Regions from separate parts of the Planococcus lenghuensis genome, predicted to be linked through region 2. Evidence: a T-box and tRNA genes for the amino acid it is inferred to sense, from the RefSeq annotation. Region 2 holds a T-box; the other holds one or more tRNA genes.
The links. A T-box is a leader RNA that pairs with one kind of tRNA and senses whether it is charged. The one in region 2 lies ahead of trpS (tryptophan--tRNA ligase), so its partner is inferred to be a tRNA-Trp.
Positions count from the first base shown of each region.

Region 1: it encodes a tRNA-Trp, which carries the amino acid that the T-box ahead of trpS (tryptophan--tRNA ligase) is inferred to sense. The anticodon was not compared.

Region 1 is NZ_CP019640.1:982,942-993,091, forward strand. Features, by position in the region: rRNA gene B0X71_RS04905 (23S ribosomal RNA) at 1-1,212, shown strand, start outside; rRNA gene rrf (5S ribosomal RNA) at 1,459-1,574, shown strand; tRNA gene B0X71_RS04915 (tRNA-Asn) at 1,583-1,657, shown strand; tRNA gene B0X71_RS04920 (tRNA-Ser) at 1,664-1,754, shown strand; tRNA gene B0X71_RS04925 (tRNA-Glu) at 1,784-1,858, shown strand; tRNA gene B0X71_RS04930 (tRNA-Met) at 1,909-1,985, shown strand; tRNA gene B0X71_RS04935 (tRNA-Asp) at 1,989-2,064, shown strand; tRNA gene B0X71_RS04940 (tRNA-Phe) at 2,087-2,162, shown strand; tRNA gene B0X71_RS04945 (tRNA-Thr) at 2,169-2,244, shown strand; tRNA gene B0X71_RS04950 (tRNA-Tyr) at 2,253-2,336, shown strand; tRNA gene B0X71_RS04955 (tRNA-Trp) at 2,342-2,415, shown strand; tRNA gene B0X71_RS04960 (tRNA-His) at 2,446-2,521, shown strand; tRNA gene B0X71_RS04965 (tRNA-His) at 2,574-2,649, shown strand; tRNA gene B0X71_RS04970 (tRNA-Gln) at 2,661-2,732, shown strand; tRNA gene B0X71_RS04975 (tRNA-Gly) at 2,741-2,812, shown strand; tRNA gene B0X71_RS04980 (tRNA-Cys) at 2,829-2,903, shown strand; tRNA gene B0X71_RS04985 (tRNA-Leu) at 2,910-2,991, shown strand; gene B0X71_RS04990 (winged helix-turn-helix transcriptional regulator) at 3,240-3,593, opposite strand; gene B0X71_RS04995 (LLM class flavin-dependent oxidoreductase) at 3,746-4,804, shown strand; gene B0X71_RS05000 (NADPH-dependent FMN reductase) at 4,817-5,383, shown strand; gene B0X71_RS05005 (AAA family ATPase) at 5,617-6,567, opposite strand; gene B0X71_RS21535 (hypothetical protein) at 6,686-6,808, shown strand; gene B0X71_RS05010 (MDR family MFS transporter) at 6,832-8,328, shown strand; gene B0X71_RS05015 (cupin domain-containing protein) at 8,380-8,739, opposite strand; gene B0X71_RS05020 (C45 family autoproteolytic acyltransferase/hydrolase) at 8,852-9,916, shown strand.
Region 2 is NZ_CP019640.1:2,521,892-2,532,041, reverse strand. Features, by position in the region: gene B0X71_RS12990 (metal-sulfur cluster assembly factor) at 1-199, shown strand, start outside; gene B0X71_RS12985 (ATP-dependent Clp protease ATP-binding subunit) at 572-2,701, shown strand; gene B0X71_RS12980 (YjzD family protein) at 2,769-2,960, opposite strand; gene B0X71_RS12975 (beta-ketoacyl-ACP synthase III) at 3,146-4,081, shown strand; gene fabF (beta-ketoacyl-ACP synthase II) at 4,109-5,350, shown strand; gene trpS (tryptophan--tRNA ligase) at 5,395-6,387, opposite strand; T-box leader at 6,428-6,640, opposite strand; gene B0X71_RS12960 (DUF3899 domain-containing protein) at 6,828-7,169, opposite strand; gene B0X71_RS12955 (peptide ABC transporter substrate-binding protein) at 7,410-9,146, shown strand; gene opp3b (oligopeptide ABC transporter permease) at 9,348-10,150, shown strand, end outside.

The sequences.
Region 1 (10,150 bases), 1.5 Mb from region 2:
GCAAAATGACCCCGTAACTTCGGGAGAAGGGGTGCTCTTTTGGGTGAACAGCCCGAGAGAGCCGCAGTGAATAGGCCCAGGCGACTGTTTAGCAAAAACACAGGTCTCTGCAAAACCGTAAGGTGACGTATAGGGGCTGACGCCTGCCCGGTGCTGGAAGGTTAAGGGGAGCGCTTAGCGCAAGCGAAGGTGCGAACCGAAGCCCCAGTAAACGGCGGCCGTAACTATAACGGTCCTAAGGTAGCGAAATTCCTTGTCGGGTAAGTTCCGACCCGCACGAAAGGCGTAACGATCTGGGCACTGTCTCAACGAGAGACTCGGTGAAATTATAGTACCTGTGAAGATGCAGGTTACCCGCGACAGGACGGAAAGACCCCGTGGAGCTTTACTGCAGCCTGCTATTGAAGTTGGATACAGCCTGTACAGGATAGGTAGGAGCCGAAGAAGCGTGAGCGCCAGCTTACGCAGAGGCAATGGTGGGATACTACCCTGGCTGTATTGGACTTCTAACCCGCCGGCCTTATCGGCCGGGGAGACAGTGGCAGGCAGGCAGTTTGACTGGGGCGGTCGCCTCCTAAAGAGTAACGGAGGCGCCCAACGGTTCCCTCAGAATGGTTGGAAATCATTCGCAGAGTGCAAAGGCAGAAGGGAGCTTGACTGCGAGACAGACACGTCGAGCAGGGTCGAAAGACGGGCTTAGTGATCCGGTGGTTCCGCATGGAAGGGCCATCGCTCAACGGATAAAAGCTACCCCGGGGATAACAGGCTTATCTCCCCCAAGAGTTCACATCGACGGGGAGGTTTGGCACCTCGATGTCGGCTCATCGCATCCTGGGGCTGTAGTCGGTCCCAAGGGTTGGGCTGTTCGCCCATTAAAGCGGTACGCGAGCTGGGTTCAGAACGTCGTGAGACAGTTCGGTCCCTATCCGTCGCGGGCGCAGGAAATTTGAGAGGCGCTGTCCTTAGTACGAGAGGACCGGGATGGACACACCGCTGGTGTACCAGTTGTCTTGCCAAAGGCATCGCTGGGTAGCTATGTGTGGCCGGGATAAGTGCTGAAAGCATCTAAGCATGAAGCCCCCCTCAAGATGAGATTTCCCATTACGTTTACGTAAGTAAGATCCCTCAAAGACGATGAGGTGGATAGGTTCGGGGTGGACGCATGGCGACATGTGGAGCTGACGAATACTAATCGATCGAGGACTTAACCAAAGAAAAGCGCAGGTGGCCACGCAAGGCCCGACCGGCGTAGAGACGGCCCATGGCGGAAATCCTGATTTCCAGAATGGGACGGCTTACGACCCGAGGGCCTGGCCACCGAGCTAGACACCACAGCATTTCAATGTCGGTTATCCAGTTTTGAAGGAACAAGAAAACAGGCTTTCTTTTAAAAAAATGCTTGTAAAACTCGTGAGAGTTGATATAATAAATCTTGTCTTTCAAAACAAAACCAAATAGTCCAGTGATGATGGCAGAGAGGCCACACCCGTTCCCATCCCGAACACGGCAGTTAAGCTCTCTTGCGCCGATGGTAGTTGGGGGCTTCCCCCTGTGAGAGTAGGACGTCGCTGGGCAATATCATTCCGAAGTAGCTCAGTGGTAGAGCAACCGGCTGTTAACCGGTTGGTCGTAGGTTCGAATCCTACCTTCGGAGCCATACTATGGAGAGCTGTCCGAGTGGCCGAAGGAGCACGATTGGAAATCGTGTATACGCTAACCGCGTATCAAGGGTTCAAATCCCTTGCTCTCCGCCAGTATATAAAACTTTCCATATATTATGAAAGGCCCCTTGGTCAAGCGGTTAAGACACCGCCCTTTCACGGCGGTAACACGGGTTCGAATCCCGTAGGGGTCACCATTTTTATTCTTATCAACATCAGTGACGCAACATATCACTATTAATATTATCGCGGGGTGGAGCAGTTCGGTAGCTCGTTGGGCTCATAACCCAAAGGTCGCAGGTTCAAATCCTGCCCCCGCAACCAAACGGTCCTGTGGTGTAGCGGTTAACATGCCTGCCTGTCACGCAGGAGATCGCGGGTTCGATTCCCGTCAGGACCGCCATTTTTTCTTTTATTAATAGCGTGGCTCAGTAGCTCAGTCGGTAGAGCAAAGGACTGAAAATCCTTGTGTCGGCAGTTCGATTCTGTCCTGAGCCACCATTATCCGCCGGAGTAGCTCAATTGGTAGAGCAACTGACTTGTAATCAGTAGGTTGAGGGTTCAATTCCTTTCTCCGGCACCAGCATCAATGGAGGGGTAGCGAAGTGGCTAAACGCGGCGGACTGTAAATCCGCTCCTTCGGGTTCGGCAGTTCGAATCTGCCCCCCTCCACCAGTCATAGGGGCATAGTTTAACGGTAGAACAGAGGTCTCCAAAACCTCCGATGTGGGTTCGATTCCTACTGCCCCTGCCATTTTTTTATTTAATCAATAATTCCAATATGGCGATCGTGGCGAAGTGGTTAACGCACCGGATTGTGGTTCCGGCACTCGTGGGTTCAATTCCCATCGGTCGCCCCATCTTAGTTAGGTTTTTCCTCTCTATTAAATAACTTCAGTAATTAAAATAGTGGCGATCGTGGCGAAGTGGTTAACGCACCGGATTGTGGTTCCGGCACTCGTGGGTTCAATTCCCATCGGTCGCCCCATTTTTTCCTATTGGGGCATAGCCAAGCGGTAAGGCAACGGGTTTTGGTCTCGTGATGCCTAGGTTCGAATCCTAGTGCCCCAGCTTGATTTGCGGAAGTAGTTCAGTGGTAGAACGCCACCTTGCCAAGGTGGAGGTCGCGGGTTCGACCCCCGTCTTCCGCTTTTCCCTTAAGATAATGGCGGCATAGCCAAGTGGTAAGGCATGGGTCTGCAACACCCTTATCCACCGGTTCGAATCCGGTTGCCGCCTCCAAAACATGCCGGCGTGGCGGAATTGGCAGACGCGCACGACTCAAAATCGTGTTCCTTCGGGAGTGTCGGTTCGACCCCGACCGCCGGTATTACAAATGGTCGATTGATAGAAAAAGCCAGAGCTTTAGGAAACTAAAGCTCTGGCTTTTTCTCATTTCACTAATGCTTTTGCAAGATGGTATGCTAGGTAAAACAAGCAGTCTGCAATCTATCCGGTTACTATACATGTGGGACATTTCAAGCTCATTTCTGTTATCTAATTGCCGAGCAGGCAATGGCATTTTAGCATGAAGCAACTTTACTGGCTTTGCAGCGAGATGCAGGGAGGCAATCTAAATTAGGAGATGTCTTTTGCATCAGTTAATTTTTCCTGTTTGTGAATAAGGTGTTGTGTTCCCCATTCATGCATTGCTTCGAGAATAGGCTGAAGGCTCATGCCATATTCAGTGATGGAATACTCGACTTTAGGCGGGACTTGCGGGTAGACTGTCCGGTTGATGATATCTTCTTCTTCTAATTCCCGCAATTGTTTCGTCAGCATTTTTTGGGTGATACCCGGCATGCTTTGTTTAAGCTCGCTGAATCGTTTCGTGCCTTCCTGCATAAGGCGAAGTAAGATAATTGGCTTCCATTTGCCGACCAGAATACTCAGTGCATCTTCTACATGGCAGTTTTCAGGGGTTCTGTTCATGTTGTGCCTCCTAGGTATCTTTTTGTATACTATGTCACTTTTATGTGCGTACTTACGTTTTGTGCGGCTACAGACTATAATAGCGCTGTTGGGGTAAACAGGAAAGTGAAAAGTGTGCGTATTAACTTTAAGCAAGGGAAGGGCTGAACAGAATGCAGAAATATGGAATCAATCCGGAAAAAGGACTTGAATTCGGAATTTACACACTCGGGGACCATTTGCCCGATCCGCATACCGGCGAACGGATCTCTGAGGGACAGCGGCTCCGTGAAATCGTGGAATATGCCAAGCTGGCTGATGAGGCCGGTCTTGATTTTTTCAGTGTGGGTGAAAGCCATCAGGAGTTTTTCGTGACACAGGCCCATGCAGTTGTACTGTCAGCCATTGCGCAGGCGACAAAACAGATCAGACTTGGAAGTTCTTCGACGATTATCAGCACATCGGATCCGGTACGCGTTTACGAAAACTTCGCGACAGTGGATCTGCTGTCCGAAGGGCGGATGGAAATCATCGCGGGACGTGCTTCGCGCGTCGGCCTCTTTGATTTGCTCGGCTATGATATTCGGAATTATGAGGAATTGTTTGAGGAAAAGTTCGAGCTTTTATTAAAAATAAACGAAGAAGAAGTCGTCAATTGGAGCGGGGAATTCCGGCCGCCATTGAGAAATGCAAAAGTGCTGCCCCGGCCGGTGAATGGGTCATTGCCGATTTGGCGGGCAGTCGGCGGAACGCCTGCAAGCGCCCGGAAGGCAGGGTATGCAGGCGTTCCGATGTTTATGGCACATCTCGGCGGACCGGTATCGATTTTCAAACGAACAATCGATTCGTATCGGGATGCAGCGAGAGAAAGCGGATTCGATCCGGCAGAACTTCCAGTCGCAACAGCGGGGTTCTTCCACGCTGCTGAAACGTCCCAGCAGGCGCTCAGGGACATGTATCCGCACATCAATGAAGGAATGAAACGGACGAACGGACAAGGATTTCCGAAGCAGCAATTCGCCCAGGGGGTTGATCCGCATAATGTGATGAACATTGGCAGCCCGCAGCAAATCATCGAAAAAATTCTTTATCAACATGAGGAGTTCGGTCACCAGCGGTATATTGCGCAAATCGATTTCGGCGGTGTACCATACGACCGCCTCGTTAAAAATATCGAGTTGATTGGCACCGAGATTCTGCCGGCCATCCGTAAGTACACAGCGAAGAAGTAGGAGGAGATAAACGTGAAAATCGTCGGATTATCAGGCTCTATTGTCGGATCCAAGACAAGAACCGCTATGAATTATACGATGCAGGCTTTAGAGGAAAAGTATCCGGAGATTGAAGCAGAATTGATCGATCTGGCAGAGTATGATGTTCAATTCAGCGACGGACGCAATTACCTGGAATATGAAGGGGATACCGGCTATGTGACCCGTGCCATTATGGAAGCGGATGCCATCATTATTGGAACACCGATTTTTCAGGCTTCCATTCCTGCGACACTTAAGAACATTTTCGATCTTCTTCCGGTGGACGCACTGCGGGATAAAGTGGTCAGCATGGTCGTGACTGCAGGATCTGCCAAGCATTTTCTGATTGCGGAGCAGCAGCTGAAACCGATTCTGGGCTATATGAAAGCACAAATCGTGCAAACTTATGTATTCATCGAAGAAGAGGATTTCCACCGCAAGAAAATCATTAATGATGATGTTTTGTTCCGGCTTGAGCGGATGGTTGAAGATACAGTTGTCCTGACAGAGACGTATCAGAGCATCCGGGAAGCAAAAGAAGCAGAATATGATTTTTGATCAATAAGCTCCTGGCAGGCCTTCTGGTACCTGTCAGGAGTTTTTTGTAAGTGGGTTAAATCGCTTTTAAAGGAGTTCCTGCTAAACAGGTGAGATGGTGAAAAAGGCGGAGGACCAGGAGTTAATTGTAGAGTCATCAATGGCAGTCAAGTGGCAATGGAAGTCCGATGGGTAAGTATTATCGCATTCGCTCTTGTTTAGGAGTAAGGAATTTGTTATCCGGCTCCTTTTCATCATGCCCCGATTAAGTCCAATAAGATTTGCATTCGTTCATGATTCCGTTCCCCGAGCCGCCGTTTAAGTTTTCCTTGTTTCATCTTCTTTGCTTCTTCATGTTCGTCAATCAGCAGTGTGACATCATAGATAAATGCGGGAGAGAAGTTCAGTGAAAGCAGCACCTGGTATGCCAGATAAGCACTGACGTGTTCATGACCATGGAAATTGTCTTCACCAAAAGGCCGGTTTTTCCGAATAGAAGCCTTGCCGATGTCATGAAGGAGAGCGAACCATGAAAGCAATTCCTTTTCTTCAGGTTCGATGGTGAGGCTTTGCACTTTTTTATAAACTTCAAATAGGTGCTGAATGACTGAAGCAGCTGCATTCGGCTCTCTATGCCGCCAATTGTGCATAGCTTGTGTTTCAAGCAACTTGCTATACAATTCCGCAATGGATTCGAACGTGGCATCGCTGTTCACGGCAATGGACTTAATCGCATGGGCATTACTGACCGGTTCTTTGCTGCTGATAATCCTTGCATTCGTAAAGCCTTCGTTAAACCGCGGAAATTGGAATGCCCGAATGTATCGCTCAAGAACATGGTCAGGTACCCGTTCGCGGCTATCCCGGTTTCGATTCCGCTCCTTTAGCAGGCTGTAAGATGTTCGCAGGACGACAGCTTCAGCATTCGGCCGGCCGATTCGATTCAGGAAACTGCGTCTTCGTGTGGAAGCTAAATTCGTAGCATCATATAATACGTGGTGACCAGCGGCCAATGCGGCAGCTGTCTGCTGGTACATTTCCTCGAAAACCTCCCGGTAGTCGATTTCTTCATCTGCACCAAACCGGCTGCGGGCAATTCGGTCTGAAGATATATGAAGCCATCCGGAGTTAGAAGCCAGGAAATTTTCGGCGTAAGTTGACTTGCCGCTTCCCGGCAAACCAATAAGCATTTGCAGGTTTGTCATCAGTTGCTCCTTGTTAAATTTGACATTTTATATACAAGCCGGTAACCTACTCCTATTGACTTCCCGGCTATCCAATCAGGAAAACCTGTGTCAGAGGCAGGCAGCTGAAGGCTATTCCATGGAATCTGGAAGAAAAGCTTATGGAGTGGTTCCTGGCTTTATGGAAAAAGTGGGCGATTCATCGAAACAGATCAATGAAGAAGAAACACTGAAAAACAGATGTGTTGCTGTAAGACAATAAATACTTGAAAGAGGTTAAGCATTATGTCCGAAGTTGATTTAACTAATTTTAAAAAAGGGCCAATGGTGGCTGTCCTGCTGCTTGGCGCGTTTTTCTCTCTATTGAATGAAACACTGCTGGCGACAGCATTGCCGAGTATTATGGCGGATTTTGGAATCACTCAAAATAAAGTCCAGTGGCTGACAACTGCATTCCTGCTGACGAACGGAATCATGATTCCAATTTCCGCATTTTTGATTGAACGATTCACTACTCGAAAACTGTTTCTGTACGCCATTTCTGTGTTCGCCCTTGGCACAATGGTTGCAGCAGTCTCCCACAGTTTTCCGCTGCTGCTAGCTGCAAGAATCATTCAGGCAACCGGATCCGGCATTATGCTGCCATTGATGATGACGGTTCTGCTGACGATTTTTCCGATTGAAAAAAGAGGTGCCGCTATGGGAATGGCCGGTATTGTTATTTCATTTGCGCCGGCGATCGGGCCAACCTTGTCAGGCTGGCTGCTGGATAGCTATTCCTGGCGGTCCTTGTTCTATGTTGTTGTTCCAATCGCTCTTTTGACATTGATCGGCGCCGTGTTCTTCGTGAAAAATGTAACGAAACTGACGTATCCGAAAATTGATGTGTTATCGATTTTACTGTCTTCTTTCGGTTTTGGCGGGCTGCTGTATGGATTCAGCAGTGCAGGCGAAAAAGGATGGGACAGCGCGTTTGTGATTAGCTGCATCATCGGTGGCACCATTATCCTGACGCTGTTCATCATCCGGCAATTGCGGTTAAAAGTGCCGATGCTTGAGTTCCGGGTATTCAATAACAGCATTTTTTCCATCTCACTCATCGTTACGATGATCGTCCTCATTTCGCTGATCGGTGCAGAGACGTTGCTGCCGCTTTATATGCAGATTACCCGCGGTTTTACACCGCTTGAATCGGGACTAATGCTGCTGCCGGGGGCTATCGTTATGGGCATCATGTCGCCGATTACCGGAATTTTGTTCGATAAGGTGGGCGCGAAGGTGCTGGCAATTCCCGGGCTGCTGATCGTCAGCGTTACGACGTATCTGTTTTCCAACCTGACGTTGGATACCTCTTTCACATTCCTGACAATTGTGTACGCAATACGGATGTTCGGACTGTCACTGATCATGATGCCAATGATGACCAACGGCTTAAATCAGCTGCCACAGAAATGGAATTCCCACGGGACAGCGATGGCCAATACGATGCAGCAAGTATCGGCATCGATCGGCACTGCGCTGCTGGTGACCATCGTGACGATTGGATCCGCGCGCTATGAGCCGAATACAGCAGCGCTTGCCGATCTGTCGCAAGCGGAGGCTCAGCAGTATGTCACCAATCAAGCATTGATCAGCGGTTATAATCTGGCGTTTTTGGCTGCTTCTGCCTTGACTGTCGCTGGGTTGATCCTGACGCTGTTCCTGAAAGAGAATCCATCATGGCAAGAACAGAAAGCTGGAGAAACAGCTGCACGTACAGAAGAACGCCCAGTTCAGTCATGATAGAAGACGCTGTCCTGTTTTAGAGGGACAGCGTCTTTTTAATGGCGGCGGTTAAATCGATTCCAGGTTAGATACCGTCCGCTCATTTACTTCAGTGCCGGTGTTTAATGTTGTATTTGGTTCGAACAGCAGTACATGTGCTTCTTCTTCAGCGACCGGCCGGTGTTCGACTCCTTTCGGAACGATTAGAAATTCGCCTTCATTGATTGTGATGTCTTTGTCGCGCAGCTGCATGAGGAGGGACCCTTTAATAACCAGGAACATTTCGTCTTCCTCCTCGTGCTGATGCCAGACGAATTCCCCTTTCAGCTTGGTGAATTTCACGTGCATGTCGTTTATTGAACCGCCAATTTTCGGACTCCAATGATCAGTGAACAATGAGAATTTATCCTGAATATTTACTTTTTCCAAGCAATTTCCTCCTTCTGTTGAGTCATTCTTTTTTATTATAACGAAAAAATACTGGTATGATTAGTAAGTGGCCATACAGAAGGATTGATGGAATCCGGAACAGGAGGACGAGATGAAAGAAATACACAGCGACATCCTGCAGTTCCGTGGGAGTCATTACGAATTTGGGCTCCGGCAGGGAGAACTGCTGCGGGGCACGATTACATTGGAAAACCGGCGCGGCCAATGGAAAGCGAAGCGGCCGCGATTTGCGATAAATGAGCAGGAAGCATACGGGATGTTCAGCAAGTTCGCACCAGGCATCTGGGATGAATTGCTGGGACTAAGGGACAGTTTGGAACTGCCATTGGAGGAAATTTTGCTGAACTTTGGCGGCTACCGGACAGAACTTGTGCCAAGCGGTTGTTCGATTTTTACGGGCACCGACTTCATGATAAGGAATTACGATTTCCACCCGCAGACATACGAGGGCCGCTTCGTCTTATTTCAGCCATCGGATGGCGGCTATGCATCCATCGGGCCAAGTTCGCGGATTACAGGCCGGACGGACGGGCTGAATGAAAAAGGGCTTGCGGTCGGCCATAATTTCATCCACCGAAAAAACCCGGGTGACGGTTTTGTGTGTTATGTCATCAGCCGGATCTTGCTTGAAACATGTGCAACAGCAGAGGAAGCAGTAGCGGTACTAAAGGAGATCCCGCATCGCGGCTCATTTAGCTATGTTGTGACAGATGCCACAGGTGAGAGCTTCATTGTCGAAGGCAGTCCGCGCTCAGTTGATGTACGACAGGAAAGCGTCTGTACGAACCATTATGAGATTCAGCTGCAGGAAAATCGCAATTACCTGAAGGACTCGCATGCCCGGATGGAAGCGATCCGGAATGGAGAAACGGGGGAAGCTGAAAAAGCTTACCGGCTGTTCAATGACACGGATAAAGGTGTGTTTTCCAAGCTGTATAAGAGCTGGGCAGGCACGATCCACACATCTGTTTACTTTCCGGCGGCCCGTGAAGCATGGTTTGCCCTCGGCGGCGACCGGGAACCGGAAGTGTTCGATTTTGACAGCTGGCTCCAGGGAGAAGATGTGGACGTGCAGCGGTTGACAGGTAAAGTGGATACGGACATCGGATTCGCCAATATCGACGGACGTGCGCGCAGCCGGCAGACGAACAGGTAGAAGTGAAAAGAATACAGAAAAAGAGGACGGAATCGGTTTCCGTCCTCTTTGTGCGTTGTATTACGGGTTCATGCGCTATAACTGGCGGCTTATGCGCTATAATCCTGATTTATGCGCTATAATCGGCGGCTTATGCGCTATAACCAGCGGTTTATGCTCTATAATCCCAATTTATGCGCGCTAGCCGAGGTTTTATGCCTAATAAGACAATAAGGACGCAAGGATCCAACCCGC
Region 2 (10,150 bases):
GGAAGAAGGAAAAGCAGTTGTGACGATGACATTGACATCACTGGGCTGCCCGATGGGTCCGATGATTGTGGATCAGGTAAAAACAGCTTTATCAGAACTTCCCGAAGTGAATGAAGTTGAAGTAAATATCGTCTGGCAGCCGGCATGGTCGAAAGATCACATGTCCCGCTATGCAAAAATGGCACTTGGCGTAAGATAATTGATAATGAATGAGGAAACCGCATCTTCCAGTAATGGAAGATGCGGTTTTTGCGTGGAAAAATTATAATGGCCCATCGCCTTATTTTTTGTTTGTGTTCATTGTGAAAGCTGTCAGCGCTTCTACCGGGGTGCTTGCGCTTTTCCGCTTGTCCAGACGCCAGCACCCAGCCCCTCGAGGTCGCTTCAGACCCGCCCGCGATGACAAAGACCGTCATCTCAGGCGCGCCCTCCAGCGTTTGTCGGGGCTACCGGGCGCTTGCGCTTTTCCTATAGTTTTCATTTGCAAAAGGGTCTGAAGCGTCATATAATTACATTAGTCAAAAAAGGTCAAATAATTAAAGGCTAAGTGATTAGGAGGCGAGAGCAGATGATGAATATTAATGAAGAACAAAAAACACCATTGGAGCAATTCGGCCGTAATCTGATTGAACAAGCCCAGTCCGGTAAGATGGACCCAGTCATCGGGCGGGATCAGGAAATCCGGAATGTGATCCGAATCTTGTCCCGGAAAACGAAGAATAACCCTGTGCTGATCGGTGAACCGGGTGTCGGGAAAACGGCAATCGTTGAAGGGCTCGCTCAGCGGATTGTAAAGAATGACGTGCCGGAAGGTCTGAAAGATCACATACTGTATGAACTGGATATGAGCGCACTTATCGCAGGCGCTAAATACCGCGGTGAATTCGAGGAACGGCTGAAAGGCGTCCTTAAAGAAGTGAAGGAGTCGGACGGCCGCATCATTCTGTTCATTGATGAATTGCATACAATTGTTGGGGCAGGAAAGACGGAAGGCGCCATGGATGCAGGCAATATGCTTAAACCAATGCTGGCACGCGGTGAATTGCATTGCATCGGAGCAACAACGCTTGATGAATACCGCATGCATATCGAAAAAGATCCGGCTCTTGAACGGCGCTTTCAGCAGGTGATGGTGCGTGAGCCTTCTGTGGAGGATTCAGTTTCAATTCTCCGCGGTTTGAAAGAACGATTTGAACTGCACCACGGTGTCCGGATTCATGACCGGGCGATTATCGCAGCCGCTGCATTATCGGACCGGTATATCACAGAGCGGTTCCTGCCGGATAAAGCGATCGATCTGATCGACGAGGCCTGTGCACTCATCCGGACGGAAATCGACTCCATGCCACAGGAACTTGATGAAACAACCCGGCGTCTGATGCAGCTTGAAATCGAAGAACAGGCTCTGTTAAAAGAAAAAGATGAAGCGAGCAAGAAGCGGCTGAGCCAGCTGCAGGCAGAGATCAATGTCCTGAAAGAAACAACAGAAGATATGAAGGCCCGTTGGGATGAAGAAAAAAGAGCCTTGAAGGCCATTCAGGAAAAACGCAGCCAGTTGGATACTGCCCGGCGTCAGTTGGAAGATGCAGAAAACAAGTATGACCTGAACCGGGCTGCTGAACTCCGACACGGCCGGATTCCGCAAATGGAAAAAGAGTTGGTGAAACTGGAAGGTGCACTGCAGCAGGGAGACGGCCAGCGTCTGTTGCGCGAGGAAGTGACGGAAGAAGAAATTGCAGGGATTGTTGCCCGCTGGACAGGAATCCCGGTAACCAAGCTCATTGAAGGAGAACGGGAGAAACTGCTCCGGCTCAATGATACGCTGAAAGAACGCGTTATTGGTCAGGACAATGCCGTGCAGCTTGTAACTGAAGCGGTATGGCGGGCGAGGGCCGGCATCAAAGATCCGAATAAGCCAATCGGTTCATTCATTTTTCTTGGCCCGACCGGTGTTGGGAAGACAGAACTTGCTAAAGCACTTGCTGCGAATCTGTTTGATTCCGAAGATCATTTCATCCGTATCGATATGTCGGAGTATATGGAAAAACACAGTGTTTCCCGGCTCGTCGGCGCCCCTCCCGGCTATATTGGGTTTGAAGAGGGCGGCCAGCTAACAGAAGCGGTACGCCGGAATCCTTATTCTGTCGTGCTGCTGGATGAAATTGAAAAGGCGCATCCCGATGTGGCGAATATCCTGCTGCAAGTGCTCGATGACGGCCGGATTACGGACAGTCAGGGAAGACTGGTGAACTTTTCGAATACGGTAGTCATTATGACATCAAATATTGGATCGGCGTTTATTGCTGATAGCAGTGAACACGAAACGGAAGATCTAGTCATGGCTGAATTGCGCAACCATTTCCGCCCTGAACTGCTGAACCGGATTGATGACATCATCATCTTTCATTCACTCGGCAATGCGCATTTTTATGGGATCGCCAAGAAAATGATGAAAGATCTTGAACAGCGGGTGAGTCAGCAAGGCATCAGCCTGGATGTCGCTGACAGTGTGATCCGATATGTAGTTGAAGCCGGAACAGACTCCGTATTTGGTGCACGGCCGTTAAAGCGGTTCATTCAGCGTGAAATCGAAACGCGGGTCGCCCGGGAGCTGATCAAGGGCGGAGTTACGGAAGGCGCGACTCTCCAGCTGACGATGGAAAATGGAAACTTAACTATTCTTAATGTCCCATCTGTTTAACCAGTAATGCCAAGCAGCACATAAAATGCCCTGAACAGCCGGATAACCGGCTGTTCAGGGCATTTTTTTAATGGTGATCTTTTCCTGGGGCAAGATTGCCTGGAATTAACGCGGCAATCAAGAACACAAGGACTGATACGATAAGGGACATGTAAATACCCCACATGAAGTCGAATGGAACGCCTTGAATTGCGCTTACTACATAATTTACCATTGAGATCAGCAATGCTGACCACACAAATGTCATGATATACGCCACACGGTTTCACCTCTGCATAAAAGTTCTGATCTTATCATACCATAAAAGTGTTGGCAAAGAGAATGAAAGTTGAGCTTTCATACCTGATATGGCGAAAATTTGTCCAATGGTTGTAAAAAAACGAAAAATGGGCTAAAATTAATACCAGGTAATAGTATTTGATGTTAATGAAAAGAGGTCATCATATGAATGCTGGAATAATCGGTATCGGAAGACATCTTCCGGAACAAGTGCTGACGAATGCAGATTTGGAAAAACGGATGGATACCTCAGATGAATGGATCCGGACCCGGACAGGAATCGAAGAGCGGCGCATTGCCCGAGACGAGGAAAACACTTCACATATGGCTCTTAGGGCGGCACAGCGGGCAATCGATGATTCAGGTATCACCCCTGAAAAAATCGGATTAATTTTAGTTGCTACAGTGACGCCGGACTACGGTTTTCCCTCTGTCGCCAGTATGATTCAGCAGGAACTTGGCGCAGTGAATGCTGCAGCGATGGATTTGTCTGCAGCCTGTGCAGGATTTATGTATGGACTGACGACAGCCAAGCAATTCATTGATGGAAATGTCTACGATTATATTCTGGTTGTCGGTGTTGAAAAATTATCAAAGATCACTGACTGGCAGGACCGCAACACAGCTGTGCTTTTTGGCGATGGAGCAGGAGCTGCTGTAATGGGGAAAGTATCAGAGGGACGGGGTATTTTATCCTTCGAGCTTGGCACTGATGGATCAGGCGGGAAATACTTGCTGCAGGATGGTGACTTCATTTCGATGAATGGCCGGGAAGTATTTAAATTTGCCGTGCGTCAGATGGGTGAGTCAGCTGAAGGCGTTATCAATAAAGCTGGGCTTACAAAAGACGATATCGATATGCTGATACCGCATCAGGCTAATATCCGCATCATGGAGGCATCGCGCACACGGCTCGATCTGCCGCCGGAAAGAATGTCGAAGACTGTGCATAAGTACGGAAATACATCTTCAGCGTCGATTCCGATCTCACTTGTTGAGGAACTGGAAAGCGGCAAGATCAAGGATGATGATGTAATCGTTATGGTTGGATTTGGCGGCGGTCTCACATGGGGAGCCATCGCTATGAAGTGGGGGAAATAAGGGGAAATGCGAAAGGACGGAAATGAAATGACAAAACGTCGCGTAGTAGTCACCGGGTTAGGAGCAGTTTCACCGGTCGGCAATTCTGCTGAAGCTTCATGGGAAGCGGTAAAAACGGGGAAATCCGGAATCGGACCAATGACCCGGCTGAATCCGGATGAATTCCCGGCAAAGGTTTCAGCGGAAGTAAAAGACTTTTCTATAGAAGATTATATCAGCCGGAAAGACGCCAGAAAAATGGATCGGTTCACGCATTATGCACTGGCTGCATCCATTATGGCGATGAAAGATGCTGAATTGGAACTGGATGATGAAACTGCACTTCGGACAGGCGTTTGGATCGGTTCCGGAATCGGCGGCATGGAAACGATTGAAACTCAGCACGATATTCTGAATGAACGCGGTTATCGCCGGACAAGCCCGTTTTTTGTGCCGATGATTATTCCGGATATGGCATCAGGGCAAGTTTCAATTTACTTTGGTGCCAAGGGCATCAACTCCTGTACGGTAACGGCGTGTGCATCCGGAACAAATTCCATCGGCGATGCTTTCAAAGTGATTCAGCGTGGTGACGCTGATGTCATGATATCGGGAGGAGCAGAAGCACCGATTACCCGTCTGTCAGTAGCCGGGTTCAGTTCGAATACAGCGCTGACAACCAACACAGACCCCGCTACGGCTTCCCGGCCGTTTGATAAGAACCGGGATGGTTTTGTCATTGCGGAGGGGGCCGGGGTTATCATTCTCGAAGAGTATGAGCATGCGAAGGCCCGCGGAGCTAAAATTTATGCGGAAATTACCGGATACGGTTCCACCGGCGATGCCCACCATATCACAGCACCGGCTCCAGGGGGCGAGGGAGCTGCACGGGCGATGGCACAGGCGCTTGAAGATGGAGCGGTAAAAACAGAGGAGATCGATTACATTAACGCGCACGGTACAAGCACTGCGTATAACGACTTATACGAGACGATGGCCGTGAAATCTGTTTTCGGCGATCATGCGTATAAGCTCGGCATGAGTTCCACTAAGTCGGTTACAGGGCACCTTCTCGGAGCGGCCGGCGGAGTAGAAGCAATCTTCTCAATTCTTGCGCTGCAAGAGGGAATCATGCCCCCGACAATGAATCTCACTGACCCGGATCCGGAATGTGATCTTGATTACATTCCGAATGAAGCCCGCAAAGCTGATTTGAAATATGTTATGAGTAACTCACTCGGCTTCGGGGGACATAACGCATCACTCGTATTTAAAAAAATCGAAGCATAATAAAAACCACCTTGCCTCAGAAAACAGGCAAGGTGGTTTTCACTTTATCTTTTTTTTCGGCCAAGGCCCATGGCATTTTCCATTTTCTTAAGGGTCTTGTTGGCAATTTTACTGGCATTTTCAGCCCCCTCATCCAGTACCCTGTCCAATTCCTCTGAATTGATCAGTTCGTTATAACGTTCCTGGATCGGTTTCAAGTGATCGGTCACTGCCTTGGCTACGGATGCTTTGAATTCTCCATAGCCAGCATCAGCATATTTGGCTTCCAGTGATTTAATGGACTGGTCTGTCAAAGCTGCTTCGATTGTCAGAAGGTTGGAGATGCCCGGCTTGTTTTCTTTGTCAAATCGAACGATGCCTTCCGAATCCGTGACAGCGCTTTTGATTTTTTTCTCAATGGTTTTCAAATCATCGAGCAGCGTAATGGTCGATTTTTTATTGGGATCTGATTTGCTCATTTTTTTATTGGGATCCTGCAACGCCATGATGCGGGCGCCATTCTGCGGAAGACGGATGTCAGGAAGCGTAAAGACATCATTATGCCGCTTATTGAATCGTTCAGCGAGATCGCGCGTCAACTCAATATGCTGTTTCTGGTCATCGCCGACCGGAACGATGTCGGTCTGATACAGCAGGATATCCGCCGCCATAAGTGGAGGGTAGGTAAGAAGACCTGCTGAAACAGCCGCATTGCCTGCGGATTTATCCTTATACTGGGTCATTCGTTCAAGTTCACCGATGGATGCTGTACAAGTCAGCATCCAGCCAGCCTGTGCGTGGGCCGGTACTTCCGACTGAACAAATAACGTGGCTTTGTCTGGATCAATGCCTGCAGCGAGATACAGAGCTGCCAATGACTTAATACTTTTGCGAAGCTCCAGTCGATCTTGCGGCATGGTGATGGCATGCTGGTCGACAATGCAGAACACGCAATCATAATCATACTGGAGCTCCACAAATTGTTTGAAAGCACCAATATAATTGCCGAGTGTTACAGTTCCAGTGGGCTGGACCCCTGAAAAAATCCGTTTCATCATAAATTCCTCCCCATTATAAAAGCACATCATTCATCCTGGAAAAAGGGACGAATGATGTGCTGTTCCGCGGTACCACCCTGATTGCCGTCGCCGGCCGCTCAACTTCGTAACGTGAAGGGGACGGAGCCGGCTACTTTGAGTTCACCGGCTCAGCTCCGAAGTCCATTCCAAAAAGCTCTTCACCTGTTCACACCATCCACAGGCTCTCTGATAAGAAGAAGCTTCCTGTACTACTCTTCATCTGCGCTTTATCGACAGATCATCCCGGCGGTCTGCAGAGGAAGCAATGATTCTTCCCCGGCTGCTCTCCGTACACGATCAGATTATAAGGTTCTGGTGCTGATTCCCGGCAGATTGGAAGCGGGAAGTCATTCAGCCGGAACCATGTAATCGGAATAACTGAAATTTAGTATAGTACAATACTGAACATTTGTGAAGTTTTAGATATAATAGGAGAACAAAGCAACACCCATCAACGTGATTGTTGCCGTGCCGACTGACAGCAGCGGCAAAAAAGGTACGGCGATCAATTCAGAAGGCGTGCGCATTTCATCGATGTCAAAACCGGAGCGGAGGTCAAATGCTTTGCGCATACTGACTGTGAAAATATCAAAAAATCCGCTCTGGACGACATAAATGGTCGCCCCAATGAAAAAGAGAATACCGCCATAGATAAACGAAGTATCAATATATGACAGCAGGCTAAGCTGCTGTTCACGGAACAAAATCGTCAGCAAAATAATCGCTTGCACAGCTAAGGCGCTCAGTAAAAACTTCTTCAATAATATACACCTCATTTTCTTTTTATTGTAAAAGAACCGGATGGTAAAATCAAAGATTAATTATCTGGCAGCTATGCAATTAGAACTGTGGAATGTGACAAGATTAAGGCTTTTATGACAAGTATGTGAACTAAATATCATTTTTATATAAGTTTTTTTATGGAGGTCTGTACATATACGCCAGAATCTGTATAATAAGTATTGTACCAATTTTTCAGAAAACTTAAGGGGGTCAACTGAGTGAAAAACAGCAAGATTTTCTGGCTTCTCGGTCTCGTTCTTGTTCTTGGCATGTTCCTCGCAGCCTGTGGCGGCGAAGAAGCAACTGAAGAAGAAGTCGTGGATGAAGAAGAAGTCGTAGAGGAAGAGCCTGTTGAAGGCGAAGAAGAAGTGGTGGCTGAAGTTCCAGAAGAACTGGATGAGCCGCAGGTGTTGGAACTGATTGAAAGTGCAGAAATTCCAACATTAGATTCATCACTCGTTACAGATTCAGTAGGATTTAACCTGCTTAACAACGTCAACGAAGGTCTGTACCGCCTGAATGAAGAAAATATTGCTGTACCAGCAGTTGCTGCTGGTGAACCTGAAGTCAGTGAAGACGGCTTGACTTATACATTTGAAATCCGTGAGGATGCTGTATGGTCAAACGGTACACCTGTCACAGCTAATGACTTTGTCTTTGCATGGCAGCGTGCGATCGATCCGGCTACCGGATCTTCTTACGGCCCATACATGTTCTCCGGTGTAATTGACAACGCGACTGAAATCGCTGCCGGTGAACTGGAACCATCTGAACTCGGCGTTACTGCAGTCGATGATTCAACTCTCGAAGTACAGTTGGAGCGTCCGGTTCCTTACTTCGAATCACTGATGGCTTTCGGAACATTCTACCCATTGAATGAAGAATTCGTAACAGCCGCTGGTGATGACTATGCTACAAACTCTGAAAACCTGCTTTACAATGGACCATTCGTTCTGACAAACTGGGACGGAACTGGTCTGAGTTGGTCACTTGAGAAAAACCCTGAATACTGGGATGCTGAAGCGGTTAACCTTGAAGAAATCAATTACGATGTAGTTAAAGAAACTTCAACTGCAGTAAACCTTTACCAGTCTGGCGAGAAAGACCGCACAGCTCTGTCAGGTGAATTCGCGATGCAGTATGCAAGTGATCCTGAACTCGTGTCTGAACTGGAACCAACATTGTTCTACCTGAAATTCAATCAGGAACGCAATGGCGAGCCAACACCGCTTGCTAATGAAAATATCCGCGAAGCAATTGCGATGGCTTTCAACAAAGAAGACTTGGCGACTGTAATCCTGGCTAACGGATCACTTCCTGCTGATTACCTTGTACCAACTGACTTTGCGTTCAATGCAGAAGGCGAAGATTTCCGCGATATCAATGGCGATCTGCTCGGCTATGATCCGGAAGCTGCTCTTGAAGCATGGGAAACTGGACTTGAAGAGCTTGGCGTTGAAGAAATCACACTTGAACTGCTCGGTGGAGACACAGAACTTTCCAAGAAAATGGATGAGTATTTGAAGCAGCAGCTTGAAACAACTCTTCCTGGCCTGACTCTTGAACTGAGAGAAGTGCCATTCAGCGTGCGTCTTGAGGCTGATGAAGCACAGGACTACGATATCCAGTTTGCTGGTTGGGGACCTGATTACCAGGATCCAATGACATTCGTCGACTTGTTCGTTACAGACGGACCGAACAACAAAATGAGCTATTCTAATCCTGAATTCGACGCACTTGTTGAATCAGCGAAAAACGAATTGGCTTTAGACCCTGAAGCTCGCTGGGCTGCTATGGCTGAAGCAGAACGCATCCTCCTCGAGGACGCTGCTATTGCACCAGTCTATCAGCGCGGTCTGATGTCACTGCAAAAACCTTATGTGCATAACATCGTTTCACATCCATTTGGCGGCGACTATAGCTACAAATGGGCTTACATCGATGGAGCAGAGTAAGAGTTTACTGTATTGATCGACACAATGAAGAGAGTATATCGCAGGTTTACGCGGTATACTCTCTTTTCTAATGGAGAAAAATTCACAGAAAATTAAATGACCGCATTAAAAATTTGAACATATATTTAGAAAAGCGGAAGAACCTCTTTTTAAACAAAAAGAATGCTTGTATAATAGAAGTAACTTTCAGGAGGTGCAACAATGTTAAAGTATATTGCTAAGCGGTTGATTTATATGTTAATCACGCTGTATCTTATTGCGACAGCCACGTTTTTCTTGATGAAAATTCTGCCTGGTTCCCCAATTGCTGCCGCTTCAAAACTGTCCCCAGAACAAGAGGCAATCGTATTGGCAAAGTATGGATTGGATAAACCGCTGCCCGTTCAGTACTTTGAGTATATAACTGGTCTTTTGCAAGGCGATCTAGGCGTTTCAATTAATCAGTTCATGGGTGTGGAAGTAACAACTCTTCTACTTGACCGGATTGGGCCGTCATTCCAAATTGGTGCTCAGGCAATGATTCTTGGTACATTCATCGGTATTTTACTGGGAATGATTGCAGCATTGAGACAGAATTCATGGATTGATTATTCCAGCACATTCGCAGCGATTCTCGGGATCTCCATACCGTCATTCGTGTTTGCTGCTGGGTTGCAGTACTGGTTTGGTATGAAATTTGGCTGGTTCCCGGTTGCACTTTGGGATGATGGCTTCATGTCGAGTGTCTTGCCGACTATTGCGCTTGCAATGTCGCCGCTTGCTGTTGCAGCCCGTTTCATTCGAACTGAAATGATTGAAGTGCTAAGTTCTGATTATATTACATTAGCAAGAGCCAAGGGAGCCAGCCGGTCGGAAGTTGCATTCAAACATGCTTTTCGGAATGCACTTATACCGCTTGTTACCGTACTTGGACCTTTAGCTGTTGCTATTCTGACAGGTTCTCTTGTTATTGAAAAAATCTTCGCTATACCCGGAATCGGCGAGCAGTTTGTCAAAGCCATTAC